2 regions of the Paenibacillus cineris genome follow, and region 2 is predicted to be linked to the other one. Evidence: riboswitches for the same ligand, from Rfam matches in the RefSeq annotation. Region 2 holds a riboswitch; the other holds the start of a gene.

Region 1 (16,156 bases), 690 kb from region 2:
CTTCGATCCAGGTGACGATGCAGGAGCTGGAGGACATTTGGGAATGCACCCGGCGAAATGCACAGCTGCTCGTGCAGAAAATGAAGGAGCAGGGGCTTATTGATTGGCAGAGCGGTTTGGGCCGGGGCAATACGTCGCGGCTCGTCCTGGTTGCCGATGCACAGGAGCTGCTATTGGACAAAGCCAAGGAACTGGCTTTAAAAGGACATGTCGGCGAGGCGTTCGGGCTGCTGCATGCGCATACGGACCCCCTGGCCGAATCCCATTTTTCCGATTGGCTGGCCGGGCAGTTTGGTGCGCAGAAGGCTTCTGACCATAAGGACATTCTCCGTTTCCCGTTTTACCGGCCGGTGCCCGATCTCGAGCCGCTGTTCGTCATTCGCCGCACGGAGACCCACCTGATTCGACAGATTTTGAACACGCTGGTGGAGTTCGACACGGCCGGTCACGTGATCAAGCCGGGGCTCGCCCATTACTGGGAATCGGATCACGAGTACACCGAATGGACCTTTTATTTGCGTAAAGGCGTGCTGTTTCATCACGGGAAGGTGATGACGGCCGAAGACGTTCAATTTACGTTCCAGCGCTTTGGGCAGCTGAATCCGCCGGACTGGTTCATGGCGAATGTGGCAAGGGTTGAGGTTCTTAGTGATATCAGTGTACGTTTTCACCTACGTGAACCTAACGCCCTTTTTCTGCACCTATTGGCTTCAGAACGCTTCTCCATCGTACCTAAAGATCTGGACCGCATTGCGGCGACCCGGGATATACGGCGGATGCCGGTAGGCACAGGCCCATTTGTTATGAAGGAGAACAGTGATAACGGCATGATCCTCGAAGCGAACGAGCGGTATTTCCAGGGCCGGCCGATGATGGACCGCATCGAGATTTGGGTTTGGCCGAACTATTTGGAGCATCTGAAGCCCGACAGACTTCAGGAACGTGACACGCAGGTGCTCTATTTTGAACCGACGGGTAAGAAGAAAACGAGTACTTTGCTGACCCGGCTCGAAGAGGGAAGTACTTATCTGACTTTTAATCTGTCGAGGGACGGAATACTTCATGACGTTAAGCTTCGGGAGGCTATCCATTTAGCTATTAACCGCGAACAGATGGTCAAGGAGCTGGGAGGAAAGAGAGAACAGCCCTCCTCGGGCTTTAATCCGTATGACCATGACGAGGCGTACGGGCGGGGCGGGGAACTGATGCTCGCGAGAGCCTGCCTGGCCGAATCCGCCTACCGTGGAGAAACGCTGACCCTGTATACTTACGAAATGACCAGTAACGAGCTGGATACCGAATGGATCCGTCGGGCCTGCGAAGACATCGGGGTGAAGGTGGAAGTCCATGTGATGCCGATTCGTGAGCTCACGAATCCATCCGTCTTGAAACAAGCCGATATGATTTATGCCGGAGAGGTCCTCGGTAACGAGCCTTCCGTGTCTTTGATCGAAATGTACCGTTCCCATTACGGATATATCCGCAACCACTTGGACGAAGCCGCGAGGGATGGGGTAGACCGGGCGCTGTCCGAGGTTCTGGCAGAACCGGATTACACCGTAAGAAGGATTTTGCTGAGGCGGATTGAAGATCAGTTAAAGAGGGACCATCATCTGTTATTTATGTACCACAGCATCCACATCATCGGACACGATCAATCCTTAGGCGGCATCACCTTGGATACCTGGGGTAAAATCAACTACAAGGATGTATGGGTCAAGCGCTGAGGTTGCAGGTGCATGCAAGGCGTGACGGGGCGTCAATGCATGTAGAGAACCCTTTTTCAAGGCTGGCAGGGGCCATTCGTCCCCATACTTCCGTCTGACATACAGTCTTTAGGGTATGTGTTATCGTAAGGCTACCGTCTTTACAATTATAGTTGAAAAGGACAGGGATCACTGATGGATATCGGATTTATGGACAGCATCGTGTATTTTCATACGAATCCGAGCGACAAGGATCACAAGGAGGGATTATTTCTATCCCACTCCCACCCATCCGCCGAGATTACCCTCCTCGTAAGGGGAGAGGGTTATTATGCCGCTGGGGAACAGAACGTTGAAGCACTTCCGGGTGATCTACTGTTCATTCCGCCGGATCTGAAGCACAGCTACGTCTGTGTCAAAGCCTGGGAAGGCTATTCGCTGCACATCTACGATCAGAACCTTCCGCCTTACTGCCAGTATTTGATGTCGCATGCGTTTTCGCAGCGTCCGGGTCCGATCCTGAAAGCTTCTTTGACCCCTGGCGCCGCAGAGCGCGCGTTAGCCGCCATGCACCAGATTGAGGAAGAATGCAGGCGGGAAGAAAAGACCGAATATTCCTACGATCTGCTGCGCAATGCTCTGGAGACACTGCTGCTTGCTTATCATACGGGAACTTGCGTTCAAGCGGCTGAAGCCCCCTCGGAGCATCCTGAAGAGCAAATGATTCAGGACGCGCTGAAGGAAATTCACCAGAATTACCATACATCGCTGAAGGTGTCGGATCTGGCGGCGAACCACTATTTGTCGGAAAGCATTTTCCGCAAAAAGTTTACCGACCGCATCGGCATGTCACCTAAACAGTACATTATTTCCTTGCGGATTGACGAAGCCAAGCGGCTGCTGCACACCTCGCGCAAGCCCGTTGAATTTATCGCCTCCGAAGTCGGCTTCAGCTCGTCCAGCCGTTTTCATGACTTGTTCGTCAAGCATGTGGGCATGACGCCGATGGAATGGAGGCGCAGCGGGGAAAGTTAATGCTGTGAATAACTCGGAAGGTCCTTGTCCAAAGGGCCTTTTTGCTGTGAACAGGGGCTGTGCCAGCCGTTTGCTGGCATCTGGTACAAAATGAATATAAAAGTTTTCGACCGTCGAAAACGAAACGATTCTATACATTTTCGGGAGAGTATGTAAGCGTTTTTATGAACTTGATTCTGAAATCGTTCGCTATAATAGGGAATACTCCAGGAGCCAATCTTCTGGAGAAGATAACCTAGACGGGAGGAACTGCATGAACCTCTTGAGCGGACGCAAAAGATTATCAGGCCTTTGTTTAAGCATTGTGCTCGGAGCCGTAATGATCGTCTCAGGCTGCGGCACCTCAGCTCCCGGCCTGGTGGACCGGCTCAGCGCCGGCGAAGTGAAAGATATGCAGCAGCCGGTTCCGGATGCGCAGATCAAGTACAACAAGGACAAGATTTTCCACGTCTTGGGCGGATGGCCCAAGCCACCGCTGTACCAAGGCAACCCGTTCGGCTCCGGAGGAACCGGGGATACGAACAACCGCTACATGTTTGAAGGCCTCTTCTTCTTTATCCGGTCCATGAACAATGTGTACAACCGGCTGGCGGAATCCTCCGAGGATACCGAGCAAACGACGACCGTACATCTGCATCAGAACGTAAAGTGGCATGACGGAGCCCCTTTTACCAGTAAAGATGTATGGGCGTATTACCGGCTGAACAACGGGGCCGAAGTGACGAAGTATTTGACTTCGATCGAAACCCCCGATGACTACACCATTGTTTTTCACTGGATGAACCCTGCGCCGTATCCCGAACTCAGAAAGCTGCTCCTCGCCCAGGATCTCCAGGGCCAAATTCCTTACCACATCTACAAGAAATACGTGGATAAGGCCGACGCTTTGCTGAAAGAAGCGAAACCGCTTACAGACAAATCCAAGGACGGACCGTTCAACTTGGATATTACGGACGAGCTCAGCAAAAAAATCGCCCTGAACTGGAATGAATTCACCCGTGCGGGCCCGAAAATTCCGGTCGGCACCGGACCGTATAAGTTTGAAAAAGTGACGACGACCGATATGCTGTTGGATAAGTTTGAAGATTACTGGAGACCCGATGCGGTCCATTTTGACAAGATCTGGATCAAAAACGTTCCGGAACTCTCGGCACAATACGCTCTCGTCAAAGCCGGCAAGCTCGACTGGTACGACGGCACCCCGCCGAAGGACATCCTGGAATCGCTGCTGAAGCAGAACAAAGATCTGGTTCACTACCGGATGTATGATCCGGCGAGCGTGGGGCTGATGTACAACATCCGCAACAAGCCGTTCGACAACCTCAAATTCCGGCAGGCGCTGACCTATGTGCTGGATAAGAAAAAGCTGCGCGAAATCGGCAACTTTTACGGCCAGGAATACCCGAAAATATCGATGACGGGCATCATGCCTTCGTCACTCGAAAAAGAAGTCGACAAATCCGTGCTTGATCAGATGACCGATTATACGACGAATCTGGATAAGGCGGCCGAGCTGCTGAAGGAAATCGGCTGGACCAAAGGCTCCGATGGGTTATGGCGCGATCCTGACGGCAAGGTGCCTTCCTTCATCATCGGAGCGCCGAACAACTGGGCACCAGGCGTGAACTCGGCGCAAATCGCTGCGGAGCAGTTCACCAAATTCGGCATTCCGACGAAGCTGAAGGCTGTGGACAGCACCATCTACTTCTCCAACGCCGACAAGGGACAATACGATATGTCCATGGACTGGGTTGACGTGTCCTGGGGCTTCCAGAATCCGTGGAGCTCGATGCGGGTGCTGTTCTGGCAAGGAACGAAAACGAAGGTCGGCTTCCCGAACGTCAAGAAGAAGGACGCGGACGGCAACGAAGTCGATACCGGCAAACTCGATCTGAAGCTGAAGGGCATTGACGGGAAAGTGTACGATATCGACAAGGAGATGAAACGGTTCCCTTATGTTCAGGACGAACAGGAGCGCCGCAAAATCATCGACAACCTGGCCTGGATCGCCAACGAAAACTGCTGGGGCGTGAACTTCTTCCAGAACGCCACAGGCGCCTGGCTGAATACCAAAACGATGTCCGGGAACTTCCCGATGATGGACCAAATCGTTCAATACAACCGGGATATGCCGCTCGCTACCGATCCGGATGAGCAGCTGGCCATCACCCACCTGAACCACGGCTTCAACTCAACGTACATGCCGGAAGAGTATTGGCCGAGATAATGGCCGCACAAGCCGGATAAACACTTGGAGGTGACAGGAATGAGCCTGAAAGGGGTCTTAAAAAGAATCGGTGTTTCCCTGATCACGGTCTTCCTCGCGATGCTGCTTACGTTTTTCCTGCTGCGGATGACGCCCGGCAGTGCGATCGATACGTGGGCCAGGGACTTTGCCACTCAGCGCGGGATGAGTCTCGAGGAAGCGTACCGTCAGATTACGGCCATGATCAATTATAATCCGAAGGAGCCGATCTTCACCCAGCTGGGACGGTACCTGGGAGGACTGATGCACGGCAATCTGGGCATGTCCATGATCTATCAGAACGTTTCGGTAAACGAAATTATCGCCAACGCGCTGCCATGGACGCTGTTTGTGCTCAGCGTGTCGCTCGTTATCAGCTTCCTGATCGGCATTAACCTGGGCGCCATGATGGCGTTCAAGCGCAAGACGGTCCTGGATCCGATCATCTCGATCTATGCGATCCTCACGTCTTCGGTGCCTAACTTTATCGTCGGCATCCTGCTGCTTGTTATTTTCGCCTTTCAATTCGGCTGGTTCCCGGTCAACGGGGCTTATGACCCGATTGTGGAGCCCGGCTTCAACCTTCCGTTCATCCTAAACGTGCTGTATCACGGCGCGCTGCCGATTCTGACTTACGTCATTACGACGATCGGCACCTGGGCATTGACGATGAAGGGGAGCGCGGTCAACGTGCTGGGTGAGGATTATATCGTCGCCGCCAGCATCCGCGGGGTCTCCGAACGGACGCTGATGAGCCGTTACGTCAAGCGCAACGCCATGCTGCCGCTGATTACGACGCTGGCCGTCAATTTCGGCTTTATGCTCGGCGGATCGCCGCTGATCGAAAATGTGTTCAGTTATCCCGGTATGGGCTATTACATCGGGCAGGCAACACAGCAGCGCGACTATACTTTGATGCAGGGCTTGCTGCTCGTGACCAGCATCGCGGTCATTCTGGCCAACCTGGCCTCGGACCTCATTTATGCCAAGCTGGATCCGCGCGTCAAGCTTGAGGAGGGCTGACGGATGAGTCAAGGATTTATCGATTTCTGGCAGACGATGTACCGCAACAAGAAAGCGTTCTCAGGCATGATCATCCTGGCGATCTTCATCTTTATGGCCATCTTCGGGCCCATGATGGCCTCGCTGGACATGACTGTCAACTTCGACGGCCGGTATAAGAGCCCGTCCTTCGCCCACTGGCTGGGCACCGACTATGGCGGCAGGGATACATTCCTGCAGCTGGTATACGGTTCCCGCGATGTGCTGTCGATCGGGCTGTTCGCCGCCCTGTTTACGCTGGTGCTCGGATTCGTGATTGGGGCGGTATCCGGCTTTGTCGGAGGCAAAACTGACACGGTGCTGATGTTCATCACCAACCTGTTTCTGACCGTTCCGAGCTTTCCCGTGCTGATGATCGTCGCCGCGCTCGTGCAGATCAAGAATCCGGTCATGTTCTCCTTTATATTGGCGGCATGGTCATGGGCGCCGCTCGCCAGGGCGATTCGGTCCCAGCTGCTGTCGTTGAAAAACCGCGAATTTATTATCGCCTGCCGAATTATGGGCCTGAAAACGCCCTATATCTTGTTCCGGGAGATTCTTCCGAACTTGACGCCGTATCTGGCGATCAACTTTATTATGGCGGCCCAAGGGGCCATCGTTGCCAGCGTCGGTCTGATGATGCTCGGTCTAGCTCCATATTCCCCGACCAACTGGGGGATGATGATCCAGCTGGCCGTACAGAATACCGGCGGCATCTTCAACCCCAAAGGCTATATCTATCTGATCTCGCCGATCATGTGCCTGGGGCTGTTCCAAATGGCCTGCATCTTTTTCAGCAACGGGCTGGAAGAGGCGCTGAATCCGAGACTGAGATCGTAAGGGCCGGCGATGAAGGAGGAGAAAATGATGGAACCATTGGTGGAAGTGAGGGGGCTGACGATCGAATTCCCGATGCGCGCAGGTCTGCTGCGGGCTGTCAATGAAGCCGATTTTGTCATCCCCAAGGGACAGATCACGGCCCTGGTCGGGGAGAGCGGAAGCGGCAAATCCACGATGGCATCCGCCATCATGCGGGCGATTTCGGTTCCCGGACGCGTTGCCGGCGGATCGATTACGTTTGATGGCCGGGATGTGATGAGCCTGGGGAAAAAAGAACTGCAGGCTTATAAATGGGAGCAAGTGTCGATGGTGTTTCAGGCGGCGCAGAACGCGCTTAATCCCGTCGCCCGAATCAAGGATCAGATCATCGAGACGTTTCGGGCCCATTCTAAATCGTATACGGAGAAGCAGATGGTGGATAAAGCGCGGAATCTGCTCGATTATGTCCGGCTTGATCCGGACCGGGTACTGAATTCATTTCCCCACGAGCTCTCGGGCGGGATGAAGCAGCGGGTTATGATCGCCTTCAGCCTGCTGCTCGATCCGCAGCTCGTCATCCTTGATGAGCCGACGACTGCGCTGGACGTGATCACTCAAGCTTATATATTTGATATTTTGAAAAAGATCCACAAAGACATGAATATAACCATGCTGCTCCTAACCCACGATATCGGCGTCGTCGCCAAAGCCGCCGACCGGGTCGGCGTGATGTATGCAGGCAACGTTGTCGAAGCCGGCGATGTCTACGATATGTTCAAGCGGCCGAAGCACCCTTACACCGCAAAGCTCATGAAAGCTGTTCCGAGCTTGTATGAAGACGTGTCGGAACGGAAGGGGATCCCCGGATCTCCGCCGGATCTGCTCAACATGCCGCCGGGATGCCCGTTTCATCCGCGGTGCGAATATGCGCACGCGAAATGCAAGGAACAGAATCCGATCAAGGTGTATACGCCCGCTGGGCATGAAGTCGCTTGTCATTTATATCCGAATCCCGAGTCGGTTGCGGAGGTGCGTACGTCATGAATGCCAGAAATATCGAATTTGAGGTAGAGCCCAGACAGCGGCTGCGGGAAGCGGCCAGAACGGATAGTTCCGAAGCGCTGATGCGGCTCGATAGCGTAAGCATGTACTTTGAACGGAGCCAGGGCATGTTTGGTCCCCCCCAGAAAGTGGGGGCTGTCGTCGATGTCAGCCTGGACATTCATCCCGGCGAAATCATCGCACTTGTTGGCGAGAGCGGATGCGGAAAGACGACGCTTGGCAGCATCATCACGGGCCTGCAAAAGCCGACTTCAGGCAAGGTGCTGTACAAGGGGCAGGAGGTAACGAAACTCAGCGGCGAGAAGGCGAACCAATTCCGCGGCGACGTTCAGCTGGTGCAGCAGGATTCCTATGCCGCGCTGAATCCGATGCGGACCATTTACCAGTCGCTGTCGGCCCCCATCCTGCAGCGTAAAATCGTCCGCGGCCGCAAGGCGGCCCGGTCACGGGTCATCGAGCTGCTGCAGACCGTCGGCCTGACACCGCCGGAACGCTTCCTCGATAAATACCCGCACCAGCTGTCAGGCGGCCAGCGTCAGCGGATTCTGATGGCCCGCGCCATCTCGCTGAATCCGAAGATCATCGTGGCCGACGAGCCTGTCTCCATGATCGACGTGTCGCTTCGCATCTCGATCCTGAACCTGATGTCAGAGCTGAACCGCAAGCTGGACATCGCCATCATCTATATTACGCACGACCTGGCAACGGCCCGCTACATCGCCGGAAGGGGCCGCATGGCCGTCATGTACCTCGGACGTGTGATGGAGCTTGGCGGGGTCAACGATGTCCTCAGCCATCCAAAGCATCCTTATTTGCAGGCGCTGCTGTCCGCCGTTCCGACGCCCGATCCCGAAATCGCCAAAGCGATGGCGGATCTGCCACTGCGCAGTCTGGAGATGCCGAACGCGGCCAAACCGCCGTCTGGCTGCCGCTTCCATCCGCGGTGCCCGATGGCCACGGACCGCTGCTCCTCGGAAGAGCCCCAGCTCCGCTTGGTGGGCTCGGAGCAGACGGCTTGTCATTACGCGGAGGAGGCGCATGAGCTGTGGCAGCGCAAGATGGCTGACATCGGCGCCATCAAAAGCGTGTGATGGGGGACTTCGGAGCACTGTCCAGAATCGTTCTTTCGATGTCACTAGTCCTGCTGCTGCTCTGTTTCGTCTCCCTGACGGCGGTAAAGCCCGGCACCGGGCCGTATGTCGTGGTTGTTCTGTCGGTCTGGATCAATATCATTCTCTCCGGCTGCATCATCCTCGTTTCCGTCTGGCGGAAAATGCGGGATGCCAAGCGCCGCAGGTTGGAAGAGGCGCAGGAGTCCGATGGGAAATGACTTCGGAACTACAGGACGGACATCCAATAATTAACGGCATGAATTAATTAGCGAATCACCCTTAAAAAGCACGATTCCCGCTGTGGGGAGCGTGCTTTTCGGTTTCATAGGCACGATGTTAAAGGAAAAAGAGGGGGTTACCATTTTTATTTAATCATATAAATTATAAATCTCATTAATAAGTATCGTTCTCCGCCATGTCCCGGCAGAATTTTGCCCCGCATATACAGGTTAATATCAAGTTGAAATCAAATGTAACTGATCCTTCAGGAGTAACCGCGTCCAAATTCATTAAATTTATATTTCGTATCGGGTTAACCCCCGTAACCCTTGCCTGTGTTCTCGCTTCGTTAATATACACACGTATATTCAAACCGTAGCGGGAAGGAGCAGACCGTTGGAAAAGGAAAGCAGACAGCTTCTTTTTATACTGATCAGTGCAATGTCCGTTACAGCCTTGGTCATACTGATGATTTTGAGAGCTGGCCTTTTTTTGGACCGAAACGTGCGCCCAAGTACGATGCAGGAGGCGAGGGTGCTTCTTCGAAGCGAGCTTCGTTTTCCGGATGAAGATCAGATTCGCACGGTCGAGGTGTATGACGATAAATTTATGGAACCGGAGATCCGAATCCGTTACCCAAATGGATTACGCTTGTCCGTTACCCGTCTGCGTAGTCCGTCACCTTATCCGGTTCTGTCTCACCAGAAAGCCGTTCCATCCATGAAGGAGCTTCGTGATGACCGAACGGAGAAAGTGGTGTATCGTTTCGTGAAGGATGATTTTTTGTATACGCTGCACGGGGACGTCCTGGAGCAGGTTATCTCGGAAACGGTCCTGCAGATCTTCAGAAACGAGTGAACAGGACGGATTGATTATAGGAGCTATGCACCACTCGTGCCGGTTAACGGCGGCCTTTCGGCTGACCTTAGTCCCCTTGGAGGGGGAAAATGGTCCAGTTTTGGTTTGCATCCCCATATTCACTGCCCAACCCAAGACGAATATAAGGTATATTGGGGAGGAAGCGGATCTTATATCTTCACAGCTCTTGTCAGGACAGCCCCTCAGAATCAGGGTGATGCCATGAAGGAGGAGATGGAAACGGATACAATCTGGAACATCCGAAACGGAATCAGGGATATCGCTGAAGGGGTGTATCGGTGGGTGCAGGGAACGCTCCGGCGCCTCCCGTGGCTCAAAACCTTATATACGATTTGGTGCTGGGTATCCCTTTTGTTTTTTATCCTGGGCCTGTTCCTGTACCGGGATTCACGCACGATGCTCGTCCAGTATTTATGGTCCTTTTATGTCATGCTGCAGTTTTGGTTTCTTTGCCGGAGCAAAACATTTACCTGGAAGCAGGCGGCCATGTTTATGCTGCTGGGCATCTTTCTCGTCATCCCGGTTACGGCGCTGACGCTGCTCGCGGCTCACGGCCTGTTTGGCGGGGATACGCGGGACACCTGGTCCCAGGCTGTCCTGACTCCGATCTTCGAGGAAGTGTGGAAGCTGCTGCCGCTCGGGCTGTTTCTGCTCTTTTCACGGCGCGCCTCTTCCATGAGCCTTGCCGATTATACGCTGGCCGGAGCCGGGGCGGGCGTGGGCTTTCAATTGATGGAAGAGCTGACGCGCCGCTGGCTGAACTCCGGCATCATCGGGCGGACGTACGGCTACAGTGTGACGATGCTTGGTGGGGAAACCATCCATTGGGATTTTTGGACGCTGTTCCCCGGCCGGTTTGAAGAAAGCATCTTTCCGACCATCATGTCGGTCAGTCATCCGGTGCACACCGGCATGATAACCTTAGGGCTCGGTTTGGCCGTGCGTTTGCGCAAGCGGCTGAGCGACGCCATCTTCGCCCTGCCCACACTGCTGCTCGTCTGGTCGATCATCGATCATGCCGCTTATAACGGTCAGGGCTCACTGCCGGACTGGTTTATGAAAATCAGCGACCTGACGGGGAGCGGATACCGCACGAAAGGCGTGTTCCTCCTGATGCTGGCAATTGGGCTCGTGCTGGATTACGTCTCGTTGAATCGGGTGAAAAGCCGGCTGCCGAGAATGGAAGGCGAAGGATGGATCAACCCGGTGTCAGAGCTGTGGTATATGCTGGAGTCTCTCTTGACCCGCAGGGAACGGCTGGCGAGCGTCATGTCCTGGACCCGGGAACGCAGGGAGCTGGGCTTCTCGCTCCTATACGGCAATCAAGAAGCCGCCGCGCTGCAGGGTGACCTGCAGACGAGAATGCTGAAGCACTTCCGTGCCGCCGCCGGTGTAACCGCGGTCCTTCTGATGGTCGCCGGGCTGGCGGGCTTCGCCGCTTATTGCCAGGCGCACGTCCATCCCGCCGATCCGGCTTGCTTCTCATGCATGTTCGATTCGCTGCAGAACTGGTGGGACCGCCTCGGTTTTTGGGAAAAAAGCGCCATCGTGCTCGGAGCGTTCGCTTTGTCCTTCATGTTCGTCAGCTTCTGGCCGGCACTCGGTATTGCCTTAACGGCGGCGAGCATACCGGCGAGCGGCCACGAAATCGCTAAGGATATCCGCGATCCAAAAAGGCTGCTCACCCCCGAAAATGTGATCTCTACGCTGCTTGCGCTGGCACTGAGCCGTGTTCCGTTCGGCAGGCTGGCCGAACGCTTCGGAAAGAAGGGCGGCAGCAGGCTGAAGGATTGGCTGGAGAAGCTGCTTAAACGGCGAAAGGAGCCGAAGCCGGAACCTGACCTGCCCAAGAAGCCGCATAAGCCAGATGGAGAGGATCCACCGCCAAAGAAGGAAAAAGATCCCGAGGAGCAGCCGCCGAAGAACGATGCAGACGATTACGTACATTGGAGCAAAGCGAAGTACCGTGGGGTGGAGCTCCACGATGCCAAGAACGGAGCGCTTGGGGAGTTTGACGGCGTCGATCTGGAGAAGGGCATCTTCTATGAAGCCAAGTCGGCGCAAGGGCTCGACCGCATCCATCCAAAAACGGGTAAGCCGCAGCAGACGCCGCAGCAATTTACAGATAAGCAGTTGTACCAGAAAACGAAGGTGCGGATCAACAACCTGATGGAGAAGGCGGTTGGGACGCGAACAACGCCTGATGGAACGTCGGAGATCCCGACATTGGAGCAAATCAAAGGAATCCGGCATTTTGAGTTTCAGCTGGACGGGGACTCGCCGGCGTTACGGGCAGCCGCGGAGAACAGCTTGAACAAGCTGCGTCAAGAATTCCCGGATTATACATTCAACATTCGATTTGGGGTGAAATAACATGTCAATCAGCGCCATTATTGTGGACCCGGAAGACGAATTTGAACGGTCCTTTATGCTTCCGGTGGCGACGGAATCCTTTTTCCAGAAATATTGGGTGCCGGCGGTGGAAGAGCTGAACTTGCAGTGGGTCGCACTTTTCCAGGACGGTACGGACGTGGAGTCCGAGGACATCCCGTCTGTCTTGGGCGAAGTGTCCCAGCTTAAAGAATGGGCGCGAAGCCACATGCATGGGGACGACCTCGACCACATGTTACGCAGACTCGAGCTGCTGGAGACGGAACTGCCAAAGGCGTACAGGCGCGGCGGTGCGGTGGTCTACATCGGTTAACATTGCCTGTTAACATTGGTGAATGAATGAAAGATTGTTTTAATCTCCTAAGAGGTGAGTGCGATCAAGTCCGGGTTACACAGACACCGGGCTTGATTGCTTTTAACCGCACTACGTGATGTAAAGGGGAGAGCGAAGTGAGGCAGTCTTATCGAATGGACGAAGGGGCTTTTGTGCATCACTTGAACGAAGCTTACGGAATTGCTGCCCGGAGGCTCATTTTTATCCCCTATGGGGATTCGGCCTATTCTTACCGGGTGGAGGGAGAAAACGGGACGCGATACTATCTGAAACTGTTTGACCATGGCAATGACAGCCACCGCCAAGGTATCCTTCGGTGCAGGCGATATGTTCCGTTTATGTGGGAATTGCATCAGACCGGCCGATTTATGGAATTGCCTTGTCCATTCCGAACCTTAAGCGGTGCTTTTCTGCTTTCCCTTCCTGATTGCACAGCGGTGCTGTTTCAATTTATCGAAGGAGAGACCTTAGCTGAGGCTTACCCTTTTTCCAAGCATAACTTGGAGCGTGTTGGACGGCTGGCGGCGCGGATTCGGCAGTTGACTCCTTTCACTACCACATCCGGCCTTGCGAGTGAAACGTATGATGTCTCTTTTTACGAACATTTGTTCGAATTCCTGCAGCAGCTTGAGCATCTTCAGCCCGGCGCAAGTCCCGCTAGCCAGCTGCTGCGTGAGCTTGTTATCCCTCAGCAAACGCGCATAACCGATCTGCTGCACCAGATCACAGGGGTTCGTGAACGTCTCGTGCTTGACCCGGCCCCCAATGTGCTCTGCCACGGTGATCTGTGGGGAGGGAATCTGATGGAGACCGCGGACGGCCGGCTTGTCGTCCTGGACTGGGAAGCGGCCATACTTGCGCCAGCGGAGCTGGATATCGTGGGGTATATCGGGGACGGACTGGGTCATTTTCTCAAAGGGTATGAGCAGGAACTAGGTCAACAGATGGAGCTGAACCCGGATTTACTGCGTTATTATGCATACCGCCATCATTTGAGAAACCTGACCCATTGGTGCATGAATATTTTGCAGCGTGACCTGGAGCCAGACCAGGTGGATAACGACCTCGAAATGGTCCGGTATCACTGCTTGAACCGGTTGGATACCGTAGAGGCTTCGCTGAGGAATGCGGCGGATCGAAATATTTAGAAGCCGCTATGAATTGAATAGCGTAAACAAGCGATATGCACAGCTACAGCCAGAAATTAATAGATTGCCGCCAATGTAAGCGTTGACATGAAGTTCTTTTGAATTTTTTCATACGTATCTCAAACCGTTTGCTTCTTTACAGCAGGCATCCGGAAGGAGTAAGATTCAATTCGTAATCGTGAACTTGTGAACCTGAAACGTAGTACTCCTTGATCGCTGAATTCTGAAATCAGGAGCGGGGGAACCAAAGGGAGGAAGCTAAGCCTTCGTCCCAGGGGTGAATCACTTGATGTTCATTTATTGAGTGTAGGGATACTTTCGGTCCCGAATCCGTCAGCTAACCTCGTAAGCGTTATGAAAGAGGGATTTGTCGTGCGCGTAAAGCCACGGGAAGGTCCAGCTTTCCTGCGGCTTTTTTTGTTGTGCCCAAAAAGGGTTGAACACGTGTCTAACGGGTACATCATGAGCATTTCAACTCTAACACTGGCGGTGACAAACATTTTATGGCAGCATTGAAAAGACTTTTGATCGGACGGCCGCTGAAGTCTACCGAATTGGGAGAACAAAAACTGAATAAGAAAAAAGCTTTGGCCATTCTATCCTCCGATGCGCTTTCGTCCGTAGCGTATGGGCCGGAGCAAATTTTGCTGGTTCTGGTTACGGTCAGCACGGCGGCGTTCTGGTATTCGATACCGATCGGAATCGGGGTACTGATTTTGCTGGCTGCACTCATTTTATCCTACCGGCAGATCATCTTCGCTTATCCGCATGGCGGCGGCGCTTACGTCGTCTCCAAACAGAATCTGGGAATCTATCCCGGGCTGGTGGCCGGCGGATCGCTGCTGGTAGATTACATTCTGACTGTTGCGGTCAGCGTTTCGGCGGGCACGGACGCGCTGACTTCGGCGTTTCCGGCGCTGCATGAGCATACGGTGGGGATTGCCGTCACCTTCGTCATTCTCATCACGCTGCTGAATTTGCGGGGCGTCACCGAGTCCGCCTCCATCCTGGCTTATCCGGTGTATCTGTTCGCCTTAGCGCTGTTCATTTTGATCGGCGTCGGTATGTACAACATCGTGACCGGTCACGTTTCACCGCATTTGCATACACCGGTCGGGACGCCGGTGGCGGGAATCAGCCTGTTCCTGCTCTTAAAAGCTTTTGCCTCGGGCAGCTCCGCTCTGACCGGGGTCGAAGCGATCTCGAACGCCATCCCGAACTTCAAGGATCCGGCTCCGAACAATGCGGCCAAAACCTTGATGGCAATGGGGATTCTGCTGGCTGTACTCTTCTCGGGCATCGTATTTCTTGCTTATTATTTGGGTATATCCCCAAATCCCCAGGAGACGGTCGTATCCCAGATTGCCAATCAGACGTTCGGACGGAATTTTATGTACTTTTTCATCCAGGGCACGACGGCACTGATCTTGATCCTGGCGGCCAACACCGGATATTCGGCGTTTCCGCTGCTGGCGGTCAATTTAGCCAAAGACCGGTTTATTCCCCGGATGTTTACTGTCCGCGGTGACCGTTTGGGATATTCGAACGGAATCATCATCCTGGGGCTACTGTCCATCGTGCTGATCGTCGCTTTCCACGGACAGACGGAACATTTGATCCCACTGTACGCGGTAGGGGTATTTATCCCTTTCACGCTCTCGCAAACGGGAATGATCGTCAAATGGATCCGGGAAAAACCGCAGGGTTGGGTGACGAAGCTCGTCATCAATACGATCGGCGCGCTGATCAGCTTTACGGTGTCGGTGATGTTCTTTGCAACCAAGTTTACGCAGATCTGGCCGGTTCTGATCTTTTTGCCGCTGATCGTGTATCTGTTCCACCGGATCAAGAAGCATTATGAGGCGGTTGGCGAGCAGCTGCGGCTGTCGACGTGTGAGCCGGCGGTACCGATTGAAGGCAATGTGATCATTCTCCCCGTCTCGGGCATTACGCATGTCGTGGAGCATTCCCTGAATTATGCGAAGTCGCTGGCGGCGGATCAGATCATTGCGGTATATATTCCGTTTGAACGGGAAGAAGAGAACCGGTTTGAGGAAAAATGGCAAAAATGGCGGCCCGACGTGCGCCTTGTGACGCTGCATTCTCCGTACCGGAGCATCATTCATCCGCTTAGCAAATTTATCGATACGGTGCACCGGAAAGCG
Region 2 (16,156 bases):
GGTGAAATGAACCCGGCTGTCCATGCGCTCGTAAATGATGTTGGGATTACCCGGTTCCGCCTTCAAAAAGCGGAAGCGGCCTTCGCGAAGCGCCTTGTTTTTTTTGCGCAGACCGATGAGCAGCTTGTAAAAATCGTACAGCTCGCGGTCCTGCTTCTTCGGATCCCACTCCATGCATTTACGGCAGTCCGGATCGCCGCCTCCGGTGAGGCCCACCTCATCGCCGTAGAAGATGCATGGCGTCCCCATGAACGTGAACAGGAAGACGACCGCCAGCTTCATCCGGCGCTTGTCGTTGCCGACGCGCGTCAAGAGCCGCGGTGTATCATGGCTGCACAGCATGTTGAACACCACTTCGTTCGTCTGCTGCGGATAGCGCATCAGGATGGTGCCCATTTTGTTGGCGAACGTCAGTCCGTCCATGCCTCCGTTGAAAAACTCCAGCACCTTGTCAGCAAAAGGGTAGTTCATGACAGAGTCGAACTGGTCTCCGACCAGCCAGGCCAAGGAATCGCTCCACACTTCCCCGACGATATATGCGTCCGGATTGGCGTTTTTGACGACCATGCGGAAGTCCCGCCAAAAATGGTGATCGACCTCGTTCGCCACGTCCAGCCTCCAGCCGTCCAGTTTGATTTCCTTGATCCAGTACTCGGCAACGTCCAGCAAATACTGCTTCACCTCGGGATTGGCCGTGTTGAACTTTGGCATATTGCCGAAGAAGCCGAACGTGTCATACGTGGCGATCCCGTTCTCAACCCGTGCCGGAAACTGGTTGATATGAAACCAATCGGCATATTTGGACTTTTCCCCATGCTTAAGGACGTCCTGGAACGGTGGAAACTGTTCGCTGCAGTGGTTGAACACGGCATCGAGCATGACGCGGATCCCTTTGCTGTGACAGGCTTCCACGACCTGCTTGAGCAGCTCGTTATCCCCAAAATGCGGATCAACCTGCTTATAATCGACGATGTCGTATTTATGGTTCGACGGCGACGTGAACAAAGGTGTGAAATATATCGCATTGATGCCCAGATCGAGCAGGTCGTCCAAATGATCCAGGACGCCCTGCAGGTCGCCGCCGAAGAAATTGTCTGTTGTCGGCTGTCCTCCCCAAGACTGTGTCCCTTTCGGATCATTGCTTGGATCCCCGTTTGCAAAACGTTCCGGCATAATTTGGTAAAAAATAGCATCCTTTGCCCAATCCGGCACCTTAAATACGTCGATCTCATGTATGTAAGAAAATTCGTAATAGCCGCCCGTCGGCGCCGGACAATTTCGGTACAGCCCGTTGTCGAGCATGTAAATCGTTTCCTTGCCGGAAGTGATCCGGAACGCATAGCTAAGACGCTTGTATTTAGGCAGTACGGCAGCTTCCCAATAATCGAACATATCGTCGGTCGCGGCTTTTTCCATCGTAATTTCAAAATAGGTCGAATCCCAGTCGTATTTGTCTCCGGTCATCGCAACTACCGTATCCACGTCGTTTCGTTTGGTGCGGACACGCAGATGTATCGTCTTCGGATCGTATGCATAGGCCCATTTGTCCCGGGGGACATGGTATAAAGCTTCCAGCAGCATGACTACACCTCCACTAAATATCTAGCTATTTAATACCTCATTCCCGGAATGATGAACCATGGCTGCCGCCGTATTCTGACGTTTCGGTGAACTTTTTGCGTAGGAGTCCCCATTGCGTGTAATTACTTAATAAGAAGCGTTTCTTTCAAAGGGTGCAGGTTTTTGAAGGGATTTATGCATCGATATGAGGAAGGAGAAGGGCTTTGAAACGGTAAATACATATTTATTCCGAAAAAGAAGGGGAGGTGACTAAAAGAAACAATAGAACTAGGAATAAATGGGATTAAAAAGCTGTAATCCGCATTATTCTGGCTATTTTGAAATGTATTGACCACTGTATGAAAATGTCATTGCATAATCATGCATTTTTATTGTATGATTAGAACCGTGGTTTTTCGGGCTGAGCCGGATACGGATCATGCCTTTGAACAACAATAAGTATCATTGAAATGGACAGGAGAGATAGATATGAAAAAATGGGGTATTCTAACGGCATGCATTCTGCTGGCAGGCTCCCTGCTTGCCGGATGCGGAAGCAAACCTTCGACTGAGGGCGGCACGGCAGCGGGCGAAAAGCCGGCCAGCGGCAAGACGATCGTGCTTGGAACAAGCGCGGACTTCCCGCCGTACGAATTTCATAAAATGGTGAACGGCAAGGACCAAATCGTCGGCTTCGATATCGAAATCGCCAAGGAAATCGCCAAAGACATGGGGGCGCAGCTTGAAGTCAAGGACATGAGCTTTGATGCGCTTCTCGGCGAGCTGTCCACCGGCCGCGTAGATTTTGTCATTTCGGGCCTTACACCAAACGAAGAACGCAAGAAACAAATCGATTTCTCGAACAACTACTATAAGGCGGAGCAGGCCGTTGTCGTCAGAGAAGCTGACAAAAACAAATACAGCACGATGAAAGCTCTGGAAGGAGCTTCGCTCGGCATTCAGAAGGGTTCCATCCAGGAGGACATCGCCAAGACGATTCCGGGCGCGAAGATCACCGGTCTGGGCAAAATTTCCGACATCGTGCTGCAGCTGAACTCGAGCCGCGTGGATGCCTCCATCATGGAGAAGCCGGTTGCCGAGGCATACATCAAGAACGTCAAAGGTCTGGTAATTGCGGATGCGGTTCCTGATTATAAGGAAGACGGCTACGCGATCGGGATCAAAAAAGGCAACACCGAGCTCGTGAACCAAATCAACAAAACGCTGGACCGTCTGAAATCCGAAAACAAGATTGAGCAGTACGTTGCCGAAGCGAGCGATTTGGCTGCACAGAAATAGAGGTTAAGCTGTCTGTTCTCATTTTATACGTCGGATAAAATAGCGAAGCGAATTCGCTATTTTTTCTGTTCAATGATGGGTACCTTGTTTCAAAAATGTCCCGATCTGTTGTATACAGGGAAAGGATGGGACAGGCAGGTATGATGACAAAGGAGGTTCTTGGGTCTTTATGAATATATTCTCCGTTTTTTGGGAATACCGGACGTATTTTGCGACAGGTATCCAGTATACACTGCTCCTGGCGGCCATCGGCGTCATCTGCGGCTTCGTGCTGGGCATTATTATATCCTTGCTGCGGATGTCCCGCTTGTGGCTGCCGAAGCTGATCGGTTCGGTATGGGTGGAAGTTCTCCGCGGTACCCCGATGGTTGTTCAGCTGTTTATTATTCACTACGGCCTCGTGGCCTTCGGGGTCAAATTTACGCCAATCGAGTCCGGTGCAATTACGCTGTCCATTAACAGCTCCGCGTACCTTGCGGAAGTGTTCCGTGCCGGAATCCAGGGGGTAGACCGGGGCCAGTCGGAAGCGGCCCGTTCCCTCGGAATGACGCGCAGCATGACGATGCGGTACATCGTGCTGCCCCAAGCTGTAAAAAGCGTGCTGCCGGCCATCGGCAATGAGTTTATTACGATTATCAAGGAATCATCCATCGTATCGTTTATCGGCGTCACCGACTTGATGTACCAGTCGGGGGCTATCCAAGGAATTACGTATGATTACCTCAGTCCGCTGCTGGTCATTGCAGCCATCTACTTCATTATGACGTTTACCTTGTCCAAGCTGCTGGGGGCATTTGAAAGGAGGCTGAATACCGATGATCAGCGTTAAAGATTTGCGCAAATCGTTCGGCAAGCTGGAGATTCTGAAAGGGATCGACATCGACATCGCCAAAGGCGAGGTCGTCGTCGTGATCGGCCCCAGCGGCTCGGGAAAAAGTACCTTTCTCCGCTGTTTGAATCTGCTCGAAACCCCGACAGGGGGACAGATCACGTTTGAAGGCGAGCCGATTACGGACAAACGCCATAACATCAATGCCACACGCGAAAAAATGGGCATGGTGTTCCAGCATTTTAACCTGTTCCCGCATAAATCGGTGCTGCAGAACCTCATGCTGGCGCCGGTTAAGGTGAAAAAGCAGCCGCCGGCCGAGGCGGAACGGATTGCCCTTGACCTGCTGCGCACGGTCGGATTATCCGACAAGAAGGATGCGTATCCGTCCCAGCTGTCAGGCGGACAGAAGCAGCGGATCGCCATCGCGCGGGCGCTGGCCATGCAGCCCCACGTCATGCTCTTTGACGAGCCGACTTCGGCGCTGGACCCGGAAATGGTCGGCGAAGTGCTGGAGGTCATGAAGAAGCTCGCGGAGGGCGGCATGACGATGGTCATCGTAACCCATGAAATGGGGTTTGCCCGGGAAGTCGGCGACCGGATCGTCTTTATGGACGGCGGACAAATCGTCGAGCAAGGGACGCCTGCAGAAGTGTTCGGTAACCCGCAAAACAGCCGCACGAAAGATTTTCTGAGCAAGGTCCTTTGACCAAGAGCCTGCATCTACAAATGATAAAGCCCTGGACGAGAATATTACTCATCCAGGGCTTTTTTTGTACCTTTTTATGAATAAAAGTTAAAATGAATGAAGAAGTTGTAACTTTTTTGAAAGGAATTGAGCCGTTGCTCCCTTGCTTAAGTCAGCTAACAACTCTAAATAAAGCCTGATCATTCAATGGTTTTGGATTGGTAACATTTTCATGCGCACAGGTTACAAAATTGTGATATATTTGTTGAGCCGAAACTTTTAAGGTAAAGTGCGGGGGATGTAATTTGTGTACATAGTACGCTTGGGGTGAATCGCACCAACAGGGCGTAGGGTTGTCTCCTCAATCCGAATCCGACAGCTAACTTCGCAGGCATCACGACTTAAGGAGGAACCATGAAAAGATTTAAAGGAATCAAGACACTTGCAGCCATCATCGGCATTTCTCTGGCGGTACAGACGGTACCCACGTTTGCGGACTCGGTCCATGTAGCGAAGGATGGAGACACCTTCTATACACTATCTAAACAATATGGCGTTAATTTGAATCAACTGATGAATGCAAATCCGAATGTACAAGCAACCAATATTTATCCGGGCCTGAAATTAAACGTTCCCGGAGCAAGCACAGCCAAGGCATTTGCCGCAGAGGACAGCGGCTCCATCATCACAGCAGCTTCCCTGAACGTCAACGGCGATGACAAAGTTGTGGAAGCATGGGGTAAAACCTTCAATTACTCCAAAACACTCGACGTCCGAGCTACGGCTTATTCATCTGCCGCTAGCGAAAACGGCAAGTGGGGAGCAGTGGACTACTTCGGCAACCCGCTGAAGCTGGGAACGATCGCGGTTGACCCTTCCGTTATCCCGTTGGGAACGAAAGTGCTGGTTACCGGTCACAGCTTCCAAGGCCTTCCGAAGAAAGCCTTCGTAGCGACAGCTAAGGATACCGGCAGTGCGATTAAGGGGAAACGCATCGACATTTTCGTGCCGGGCAGCCCGGAAAGCGTTAGTGCCTTCGGGTTCCAGGACGTTGAGCTGTACTTCATTAAATAGTCAATGCTATTCATAATAACACGGAAAAACCGGCTTTTGTACTCAAGCCGGTTTTTTTTGTACGCTCAGCGCGTTACTTGTCTTTTGGAACGTGAAGTAACCTCGGCAGCGTGACGAATGAATAGCCTTTATTTTTCAAAGTCTGAATAATGTCCGGAAGGGCATCGATCGTACCGCTGAGATTGGACGTGGTTCCGCCTCCCGCATGCTGAAGAATGATCGAGCCTTGCCCAACGGTGGACAGCACGTTGCGCTTGACCGCTTCCTTGCTGATTCCTTTCCAATCCAGCGAATCGACGTTCCAGTTTACGATTTTGTAGCCCTGCTGCTTGGCCCAGCGCAGTTGGCGTTCCGTGATGTCTCCATAAGGCGGCCTGATCAGCTTGGGCTTATAGCCGACGATGCCGTAAAGCGTGTTCTCCGTCCGCTTAATCTCGGCTACATATTCGTCCATCTCCAATTTGTGAAACACGGGATGATTATAGGAGTGGTTTCCGATCACATGTCCTTCACGGACGATGCGCTCGACCAGCTCGGGATGCTTCTTCGCCCGGCTGCCCATCACAAAAAAGGTAGCTTTAATATGATGGGCTTTGAGCACATCCAGGATCTGAGGAGTAAATCTGGGATCCGGCACGTCATCAAAGGTTAGGGCCACCTCTTTGACGCGCGGACCGTGAATTTTGAACGTTTCGGGATATTTTTTGATCAGCTGGCCTAGCGTAAGGATCTGCTGTTCCTTCCGCTTTTCTTTCGCCTCCCGGCTGCTGGTTTCCCGTGCAGGTTCGGAACCTGACGGATGTTCCGGGGGTTCACCGCCTTGAGCGGCGGCTGCCGGCCACCCGGACTGCCAAGGACAGATCAACAACAAGATCAGCAGGGAAGACAGCAATGTGCATAACAGCTTCTTTTTCATCCGTCTCGACTCCTTTCCACCGCGGACAAACAGCGAAAGCATGATTTATCCTTGTTATGTCCATATGTTGATGCAATTATGTTGCTTTAAATCAGTTGCTGGGCTACATTTTCATATCGTTCGGCAAAGCGTGTATAATAGAACTGATGGATTACGGTCGCTGCACGTTGGCCGTAACCGCAAGGTATGGACGATGAGCGGCGGCGCTGCAATCATATAACCCTGTTGTCATATAGGCTTAATCACATACAACATAAAGGAGACACGAAGCAATGGCAGATCTATTTACACCTTATGTACTTAAAGGATTATCTCTGAAAAACCGGATTGTTATGCCTCCGATGTGCCAATATTCGGTACAGGCTGAGGACGGGATCCCTAACAATTGGCATTATGTCCATTATGTATCCCGCGCAGTCGGCGGAGCCGGATTGATTATCGTAGAGATGACGGGGGTTCACCCGGACGGACGGATTACGAACCGGGATACGGGAATATGGGATGACGGGCAGATCCCTGCTTACCGCAAAATCGTCGACGAAGTGCACGCCCATGGCGCAAGGATCGGCATCCAGCTGGGCCATGCCGGCCGCAAGGCGGAGGACGCGAACCCGCCCGTAGCCCCATCGGCCATCCGTTTTGACGAGAAATATAAAATTCCGAGAGCTTTGTCCACCGAAGAGGCCCAGAGTCTGGTTACCGCCTATGGGGAAGCGGCCCGGCGCGCGGTGGAAGCCGGCTTTGATACCGTGGAGATACACGGCGCTCACGGCTATTTAATCCATCAGTTCCATTCTCCGCTGACCAACCGAAGAGATGATGCGTATGGAAAAGACCTGGCGTTGTTCGGAGAAGAGGTTGTTAAAGCCGTCAAGAAGGCGGTCCCTGAAGACATGCCTGTTCTGATGAGAGTGTCAGCCAAGGAGTACGTGGACGGCGGTTATGACGTCGATTACTGCGCGGAAATCTGCCAACGATACCGGGATGCGGGCGTGGACGTATTCCATATTTCCTCCGGCGGTGAAGGTCATATCGGATCGAACGGCGGACCGAAGGCCGGCTCGGGGTACCAGGTGGAATTGGCGGAGCAAATGAAGGCAAAGCTGGATGTTCCGGTAATCGCTGTCGGCCGCTTGGAAAATTACGAGGAAGCGCAGCAGGTGGTGCTGGAAGGAAAGGCGGATCTGGTCGCAGTCGGCAGAGGCATGCTGAAGGATCCTTACTGGGCGCTTCATGCGGCCCAAGAGCTGAACGGAGAACAGAAGATCCCGAAACAGTACTTGCGCGCTTTTTAACTTAGGCATTGCGGAAATGAAGCTAATCAAGCATTCACAACAAAACGCTGGAGTCAGATCCGTAGGATCGGCTCCCGCGTTTTTTAAACGGTAAACATACCCTTGAATGAAGGCTCATTGCTGCTATATTATGGAAGATGAACAAACGCCGAAAAAATTTTGGTGATTTTTGAAACGGTCCTAAAACTGCTGCGTAAAAGAGTATCAAGAAGAACACATTAACCTTTCAGGAGGAACAAGAAACCATGGCTATTTTCAAAAGACTGCGCGATTTAACAATGTCCAATATTAATGCGATTATCGATAAGGCAGAAGACCCGATCAAGATGACGGACCAATACATCCGCGATATGACCGAAGATTTGGAAGACGCGGAGAAGGCTGTAGCCGCTCAAATCGCCATCGAGAAAAAATTCAAGCAGCTGTACGAAGAGCAGCAGGCGCTCGTTGAGAAGCGTACCCAGCAGGCACACACCGCAGCCCAGGCACAGAACGTTGAGCTGGCACGCCGTGCGCTGGAAGAGAAAAAATCGGCTGAGCAGAAAATGAACGAATACAAAGCAAGCTACGACCAGAACAAGGCTTCGGCCGACAATCTCCGTGCCAAGCTTGAGGAAATGCGCAAGCAGCTCACCGAAATGAAGAACAAAAGAGAGACGCTGGTAGCCCGCTATAATGCGGCCAAAGCGCAAACCGAAATCAACAAGGCGATGAACGGCTTCAGCACCGATTCTGCGACGAACGGCATGAAGCGGATGGAAGAGAAGATGCTGCAGATGGAGGCGCAAGCCGAAGCCAGCAACGAAATGTCCGCCAAAGGTAAATCGCTCGACGATGAGTTCGAACAGCTCGGTAAGGACAAAGAAGTTGAAGATGAGCTGGCAGCGCTCATGAAGCAGTACGAGAACAAATAATCTGCCATAAACCGGGTATGATGAATAGCGAAGGGGAACATTTGTCATATTTCTCCTTCGCTTTTATTATGTATGAGTGAGACGTTGAGAAGATGTGGAGGCTAAGGTAGATGGATTTTAATATCATTAAAGGGATTCTGGTATGGACAGGTTCCGGGGCGATCCTGCTCTTTATTTTGATGTTTGTGGATTCGCTGTTTACCAAGTACAAAGATTTTGAAGAAGTGAAGGCGGGCAACATGGCGGTCACCTCGCGCCTGGTCATCAAGCTGCTGTCCCAGGGTTACATTCTGTCCGTTTCGATTCGGACCTCGAATAACCTGCTGGAAGCGCTTGTCGTATCGATCGTCTCCTTCTTGATCTTACTCGTGCTGGAAGCGATCGTGCGCGTCTTGATGAGATGGTGGGCAAAGCTTGACCTGGATACAGGTACACAGCAGGGCAAAGTGGGTTACGGCCTGTTTGCCGGTACGATCCATTTGGTGGGCGCCCTCATCATTACCGCCTGCCTGTAGCACGACCCCAATATATATTAAAGTTTGATTACCTAAGGAGTTATAGCATATGAGTGTATTTAAAAGAATAGGCAACCTGTTTGCCAAGCCGGAACCGCCGAAACCGGAGAAAAGCATGCTGGCGCTGATGCCGGGAGATATTTGCGAGGTATCGCTGGTCACGTACGAAGTCATCGGACGCGTGCACAACCGCGGAAGAAACGCCGTTCTGCTCACGCTCCGGGACGGGAACACGATCGCTTACCTTCATATTGAAGAGCGCGAGACCGTGGAGTATGAATTGTACGCTCCGATCGACGGCCGGCTTGACAATCCTGCAGAAGTACCGACCGAGATCGACCTGGATGACCGGGTTTACTATATGGAAGAAGAATACATCGGTCATGTGTTGATTCAAGGCAAAACCCCGTTTACGCAAGGGGGAGAGCAGCACGTATGGCAGTACCAATCCGACGATTATCATCTGCTGCGGATCGAGTGGCAGAACGGACGCTTTATGCTGTATGAAGGAGAGAAAGTAATCCCAGGTGATGTGAAAGTCATCCGGGCCAATTAGAGGTGGGGCACATGATGGGTAAGAAGAGAAGCAGGTTTCTCGGCCTGAAGCTTCTGCTTGTCGCCAGCCTTGTGCTGTCTCTGCTGACCGGATGCGGCATCGGCTCGCCAAACGTCAAGGAGACCTATCCGCTGGAGTCGGTGAACCGTGACGGTAACGCTACGTCGTATGTGTACCGGGCCGCGGACAAGACGGTTCCCGAGGTTGCGAAGGAGCTGACGGACGAGAAGAAGCCCGACCAGATGTCGCCGGAAGATGCCGACCGGATGTTCCTGGTGTACGGTAACGAATGGTACCATCTGCAGAAAGATACCGCCAAGCCAAGCGATACGCTGATCGAAATCGACTCGCAGCAGTATGTGCAGCGGAATTACGATTCAAGCTTTCTTCAGGGCTATCTGACGGCCGCGCTCATCGGACAACTCTTTGATTCGTTCGGCGGCGGAGGCTCTTACCGGGGGTATACCAGCAGAGACATTTATCAGCCGAAGCAGGGAACGTACCATACACCGACGACCAACGATAAAAAGGTGGCGCCGCCGCTGACGGTTGAGAAGAAGGGCTCGATTCTCCGCCGCGGCAAAAACAGCGACACGAATCCGAGCGTCGGTTCCGGAGGCAGCATTTTTGACCGGAAGAAAGATACCAAGACTCCGAGCAGGGGCAGCATTTCAAGGGGCGGCAGCAGCGGCTCCGGCCTGTTTGATGCACCGAAGCGTTCGTATACGAAGCCGAAAACCCGCGTCGGGTCAGGCAAGATCACAAGGCGCAGGTGACGGCTGGCCGCAAGCGAATAACCTGATGCCGTGTTCACGGCGGACGAAAACGCACGAAGCATGGATTCGTGCGTTTTTTTGTGTCATGATAGACAGTGGAGACATTCAGCAACGGAAGGATGATACATAATGGATCAGACACGAACCGATTACGATAAATTTCACCGGAAACCTATGCAGGTCAAGGATGCCCAAAGGCTGATCGCCGGGTATGTAGAGGCAGGCGCTGTAGAAACGGTACCGCTGGCGGAGAGCGTCGGGCGCTTTCTGGCCGAGCCCGTTACCGCCCCGCATCCGTTTCCGCGGTTCCGCCGCTCCGGAATGGACGGGTACGCGATTCGGTCTGCTGACACGGCTTCTTGCAGCTCGGACGATCCGGTCTGGCTAGAAGTCATCGACGAGATTCCTTGCGGCAGCGTGTCCAGCCAAGTGATCCGTCCGGGGACGGCTGCGCGGATCATGACGGGCGCCGAAGTGCCGGACGGCGCGGACGCCGTCGTCATGCTGGAAATGACGGAGCAGCAGGAAAAGGACGGACGTGCCCGGGTTGGACTGAAGCGAAAAATCCAGGAGGGGCAAAACATAACCCCGATCGGCCTGGAGGTTCAGGAAGGACAGCTGCTGCTGAGCCCGGGGACCCGGATTTCGGCCGGGGAAATCTCGGTGCTGGCGACGTTCGGCATTCACCGTGTCCCGGTGTATCGCAAGCCGCGGATCGCGATTTTCTCGACGGGGTCGGAGCTGCTGTCTGTCGAAGAGCCGCTGCAGCCGGGGAAAATCCGCAACAGCAACACGTACATGCTCGCGGCCCAGGTGCGGGAAGCGGGGGGCGAGCCCTTTATTCTGGAAGCCATTATGGACGATTTGCAGCTGGCACAAGCACGGGTCGAGGAGGCTCTCCGGGAATATGATGCCGTCGTGACCAGCGGCGGTGTGTCGGTCGGCGACTATGACATTATGGGCGATCTCGTCCGCGGCGGCGGGGTGGAGATGCTGTATAACAAAATCGCCATGCGTCCCGGCAGCGTCACGACGGCGGCCGTAAAAGACGGCAAACTGCTCTTTGCGCTGTCCGGCAATCCCGGCGCCTGCTTCGTCGGCTTTGAGCTGTTCGTCCGGCCGACAATCCAGGGCATGATGGGAAGAAAGGATGCCTACCTTAAGGAGTGGACAGCCGTCCTGGACGTCGACTATACGAAGGTGAACGCCTTTACCCGCTACGTTCGCGGAAGAATGGAAGTCCGCGATGGATTGGTGTATGCCGTTCCGGCAGCGGTGGACGAATCGAGCGTCATGGTGACGATCAAGGACAGCGACTGCCTGATCGTCATTCCGCCCGCCAAGGCAGTCACACCTGCCGGATCCAAGGTGCAAATTTTGCTGCTTAAAGAGGGATCGAGATGAGCCGGCAAGATGTGAAACCGCCCGTCTGGCAAATCGTCGGGTATAAGAACAGCGGCAAGACGACGCTCGTCTGCAGTCTCGTCGAGAGGCTTGCGGCCAAAGGCATACGGACAGCGGTGATTAAGCATGACGCTCACGATTTCGACATCGATCATCCGGGAACGGACTCGTACCGGCACCGGAAATCGGGAGCGGGTGCAGTCGCCCTAGTGTCCTCGCAGCGTACGGCCGTGATCGAGGAAGCGGAAACCGGGCTGGACGAGCTCATCGGGCGGTTTTCCGCATACGACATGATTTTAGTGGAGGGCTTTAAGCAGGCAGAGTACCCCAAACTCGTGATGGTCCGCAGCCAGGAAGATCATTCGCTCGTTTCCGAATTAACATCCGTGAATGCGATCGTCTCCTGGCTTACCGATGACAAGGTGAGGGGGAACATGGATGTGCATCCGGGTTCCGTTCCGGTATTTGGCGTCAATGACACCGGCCGGATCACGGAATGGCTGCTTCACCATAGTAAGCAAGGTACGACGGAATGAACGGAAACTAACCGTTTTGCAATAAAAAACAGCACGCCCATCCTGAATATACCGGATGCGGCAGTGCTGTTTTTTATTGTGACCTCGCCTAAAGCCGTTACGGTTCAAGCCTACGCTCAATCGCCTCGGACATCGTTTTGTCCGTGAGATGGGCGTACACCTCCGTCGTTTCGGTTGAGGCGTGGCCGAGCTGTTCCTTCGTTTTGTAAATATCGTTTTGCAAATAATAGTCGGTGGCAAAGGAATGCCGGAGCTTATGTACGGTGAGATAAGGCTTGCCAAAGCGCTTGGCATACTTGATGATCATCGCCTGGATCGCCCGCTTGGTCATGCGTCCGCCTTCCTGATGCCCGTTCGGAAGCGCTGCAAACAGCGCTTTTTCCCGCTTGGGCACCTTGTATCTGGACTGACGCAGGGTAAGGTACTGGGCCAAATCATCCCTTGCCTGCTCGCGGAAATAGACCGGGGTCTTGAACGTCTCGTCGTTATTGCCTTTCCGGTACACATACAGCATCTTGTTGTTCATGTCCAGATCATCGACATTCAGGTTAACGACCTCGGACACCCGAAGCCCCGAATTCAAAATCAGGCTGGCAATGCAGGCATCGCGTTCCTTATTCAGCTCATGGGCGTAGAGCGCCTGCTTGTTATTGGCGACATCCTTGGCATAGCCGTCCATAATATAACCGATAAACTCCAGCAGCTCGTCTTCCTCGAGGATCTTTCCTTTTAGTTTGGCGGCCGTGTCTTTCGGTTTGTGGATCCGTTTGATCTCCACCTTCGCCATAATGTTGCGCTTCAGGAGCGGATAAAAGTTGTCATCCTCGGCAATTTGGCTTAAGTAATGAAACAGGGAGCGCATGGAAGAAAGCTTGCGGGAGACGGTAATTTTGGAGTTGGCACTCTCCCGGCGGGTCGTTAAATACAAGCGGTAGCTGACGACGTCTTCCATCCGCAGCACCTCCAGCTCTTCCAGCGTTACCTTGCCGTTGTCCGGCGCAGCGGACAATCCTTCGGCCCGGAGCCAGTTGAAGAACGTTTCGTAATCCCGGATATATTCAAGCAAAGTGGACGGCGACAGATCAGGCAGCTTGTAATCGATAAATTGCTGGACGTACCAAGGCATGGTCAGCACTTTGTCGTCGAGCTTTTTCCGGTCTTGTTCCTTTTGAACATTCATCGTCATCCCTCATCTTTCCTTTTCTTCGTATCTTTTTATATTAACACAATGGGCGAACAGATGTCCGCTTCAATTACGTATATGTCAGGAAATCCGTCCGTGTATAACCTTGCCCGTCCGTTGACAAAGTTATATAGTGGAAATGAAGTTTAGGATCGTGAACAGGAAAATAGGAAGGTGAAGTTAATGGAGTTCAGGCTGGACCTGGTTCCGCACAAGCGCAGGCAAGTGATCTACAATTTGATGCAGCTGTATATGTACGATTTTTCCCGCTACCAGGATATCGTAGTGGACGATAACGGCAAATTTCCCGAGTACCCGGGAATCGACGAGTACTGGCGCAGGGGAACCGGCAAGCATGCTTTTTTGATTTCGTACGATAAGGTGCCGGCCGGTTTTGCGCTGGTGGACCGGTTGTACGACCCGATCGAAGGCGACTTTTACATGACAGAGTTTTTTATTATGCAAAAATACCGCCGCACCGGCATGGGAACCTGGGCTGCGCAGTCGCTGTTCGATCGGTTCAAGGGCAGATGGAAGGTGACCCAGATCAAAAACAATCTGCCGGCTCAGGCCTTCTGGCGGAAAGTGATCGGCAGCTACACGAACGAGCGGTATTCGGAAAAGGTTCACCCGCAGTATGGCAATATCAGCCAATATTTTAGCAGTTTATAGATGGAACTGAATACATAGGCTCTCGTTGACTGGGAAGCGAGCATTTCTTGAATCGGAGCGGGCCGGGGAGGAAGAACCGTCCATGCCAGCGGTTTGGCGGCCCTCCGTTTTGGGTAAACATCTCATATACTGCGTAAAAGTCACTTCGTATCTATGAACGTATCCAATTATGAAACCAGGGAGGATTTCATTATGGAAAGACGGGCATTCGGCAAGACAGGCATGGAAGTGAGTATTTTGGGCTTTGGCGGCGCGGAGATCGGCAAGGAAACGGACCTTTCCAAAGTCGAGCAGCTGCTGGGCAGCGCGCTTGATGCGGGCCTGAACATGATCGATACGGCGGAGTGCTACGGCGACAGCGAGGAGCTGATCGGCAAAACGATGGCGAACCGCCGCAGCGAATATTATTTATTCACCAAGTGTGGACATGCCTCCGGCTTGGATTATAAAGATTGGGACCCTGAGCTGCTGGAGAAAAGCATCGACCGCAGCCTGAAGCGGCTGCAGACCGATTATGTCGACTGCATCCATCTGCACAGCTGCTCGGAGGACGTGCTGAGACAGGGCGCGGTGATTGAGGTGCTGCAAAAGGCCAAGCAGCAGGGAAAGACGCGGTTTATCGGATACAGCGGCGATTCGATTGACGCATTGTATGCGGTGCAAACCGGCGTGTTTGACAGCTTGATGGTGTCGCTCAATATCGCCGACCAGGAAGTGATCGACCTGACGCTGCCCGAAGCGCGCAAGCGGGGAATGGGGATCATCGCCAAGCGGCCGATCGCCAACGTAGCCTGGACTTACGACAAGCTCCCCGAGAACGCCTACCCGTATAAATACTGGCAGCGGCTGAAGGAGCTGCAGTATGACTTTCTGCGGGACAACGAGCAGGCGGTGGCGGATGCCCTTCATTTTACGCTGGATACACCCGGAGTGGATACCGCGATCGTGGGAACGAACAAGCCGGGGCGCTGGTCGCAGAACGCTGAGATGCTTGCAAGCACGAGCCTGAGTCATGATAAGTACCAAGAGATCCGGGCGCGCTGGAAGGAAGTGGCCCCGCGGGATTGGGTGGGTCTGACGTAAGTAGATCAGTTTGACGTAAGGCGGTCAAGTTGAATGGACTCATGAAAAAGCACTACGAACAGGAATCATTTGCCCGATAGAGAAGGCTCCCTCTGGAACACTTCAAGTTCCGGTAAGGAGCCTTTTTGCATGCGCGAAGACCGGGAGAACCACCCTTTATTCGGCCTTTCCGAGCTTCGTTTCGCTAAATTGAAGACGGTACTGCCCTGGCGTCATCCCCTCAAGCTTTTTAAACATCCGGTTGAAATACGGCGGCTGATAGCCTACCGATTTGGCGATTTCATTCATTTTGAGGTCGGTCGTCAGCAGAAGCTTTTTGCAGCGGCCGATTTTGAGCGCCGTTAAATAATCAATGTAATTCGAGCCTGTCATTTGGCGGAACGCCTTGCTGAGATGCGACACGCTGACTCCGGCTTCCATGGCGAACGTCTCGAGGGAGATATCACACATGTAATTGTCGTGAATGGTTGACAGCACCTGATCGACGATATCCTTCATGGCATGCTGATAGCTCTTGGACAGCATGTCGATGTACGGCCGAATTACCCGTTTGCCGAACCACTGGATACACGCCTCAGCGTCCCTCAGCGTCCTCAGTTCTTCTTCCAGCTGGACGCCGTCAAAGAGGGCGTACGGGTTATGTCCCGACTGCAGCATGGACCGGTACAGGCTGCTCTTCAGGCGCATCAGTCCCTGGTGGACGACCCATTCGGGCGCGCCTTCATTTTTCAGCGCGGTCACGAACCGCTCCAGGATGTCCGCTGCCTCGCGTTCCAGCCCGAGGTTCAGTGTATGCGTAAATTCCTGCTCCAGATCGTACGGAAAATCGACTTCGGGATTCGCCTGCTCCAGCACG

Evidence for each region. A riboswitch is a leader RNA that binds a small molecule or an ion and turns the genes downstream of it on or off. The one in region 2 is predicted to bind cyclic di-AMP.
Region 1: it holds a riboswitch for cyclic di-AMP, as region 2 does, so the genes downstream of both, KI379_RS13335 (APC family permease) here and KI379_RS16445 (3D domain-containing protein) in region 2, are expected to answer to the same signal.

The regions. Positions count from the first base shown of each region.
Region 1 covers NZ_BORU01000001.1:2,848,410-2,864,565, forward strand. The annotation lists gene KI379_RS13275 (SgrR family transcriptional regulator) at 1-1,727, shown strand, start outside; gene KI379_RS13280 (AraC family transcriptional regulator) at 1,902-2,741, shown strand; gene KI379_RS13285 (ABC transporter substrate-binding protein) at 2,995-4,968, shown strand; gene KI379_RS13290 (ABC transporter permease) at 5,008-6,009, shown strand; gene KI379_RS13295 (ABC transporter permease) at 6,013-6,867, shown strand; gene KI379_RS13300 (ABC transporter ATP-binding protein) at 6,892-7,890, shown strand; gene KI379_RS13305 (oligopeptide/dipeptide ABC transporter ATP-binding protein) at 7,887-8,999, shown strand; gene KI379_RS13310 (hypothetical protein) at 8,999-9,238, shown strand; gene KI379_RS13315 (hypothetical protein) at 9,774-10,097, shown strand; gene KI379_RS13320 (PrsW family glutamic-type intramembrane protease) at 10,332-12,491, shown strand; gene KI379_RS13325 (hypothetical protein) at 12,493-12,822, shown strand; gene KI379_RS13330 (phosphotransferase enzyme family protein) at 12,960-13,991, shown strand; cyclic di-AMP (ydaO/yuaA leader) riboswitch at 14,196-14,359, shown strand; gene KI379_RS13335 (APC family permease) at 14,495-16,156, shown strand, end outside.
Region 2 covers NZ_BORU01000001.1:3,538,793-3,554,948, reverse strand. The annotation lists gene KI379_RS16465 (alpha-glycosidase) at 1-1,581, opposite strand, end outside; gene KI379_RS16460 (transporter substrate-binding domain-containing protein) at 2,050-2,859, shown strand; gene KI379_RS16455 (amino acid ABC transporter permease) at 3,029-3,688, shown strand; gene KI379_RS16450 (amino acid ABC transporter ATP-binding protein) at 3,675-4,397, shown strand; cyclic di-AMP (ydaO/yuaA leader) riboswitch at 4,635-4,787, shown strand; gene KI379_RS16445 (3D domain-containing protein) at 4,791-5,450, shown strand; gene KI379_RS16440 (polysaccharide deacetylase family protein) at 5,524-6,366, opposite strand; gene KI379_RS16435 (NADH:flavin oxidoreductase/NADH oxidase) at 6,639-7,661, shown strand; gene KI379_RS16430 (PspA/IM30 family protein) at 7,907-8,575, shown strand; gene KI379_RS16425 (DUF350 domain-containing protein) at 8,686-9,090, shown strand; gene KI379_RS16420 (DUF4178 domain-containing protein) at 9,140-9,646, shown strand; gene KI379_RS16415 (DUF4247 domain-containing protein) at 9,661-10,422, shown strand; gene KI379_RS16410 (molybdopterin molybdotransferase MoeA) at 10,552-11,826, shown strand; gene mobB (molybdopterin-guanine dinucleotide biosynthesis protein B) at 11,823-12,362, shown strand; gene xerS (tyrosine recombinase XerS) at 12,460-13,542, opposite strand; gene KI379_RS16395 (GNAT family N-acetyltransferase) at 13,729-14,217, shown strand; gene KI379_RS16390 (aldo/keto reductase) at 14,410-15,300, shown strand; gene KI379_RS16385 (helix-turn-helix transcriptional regulator) at 15,457-16,156, opposite strand, start outside.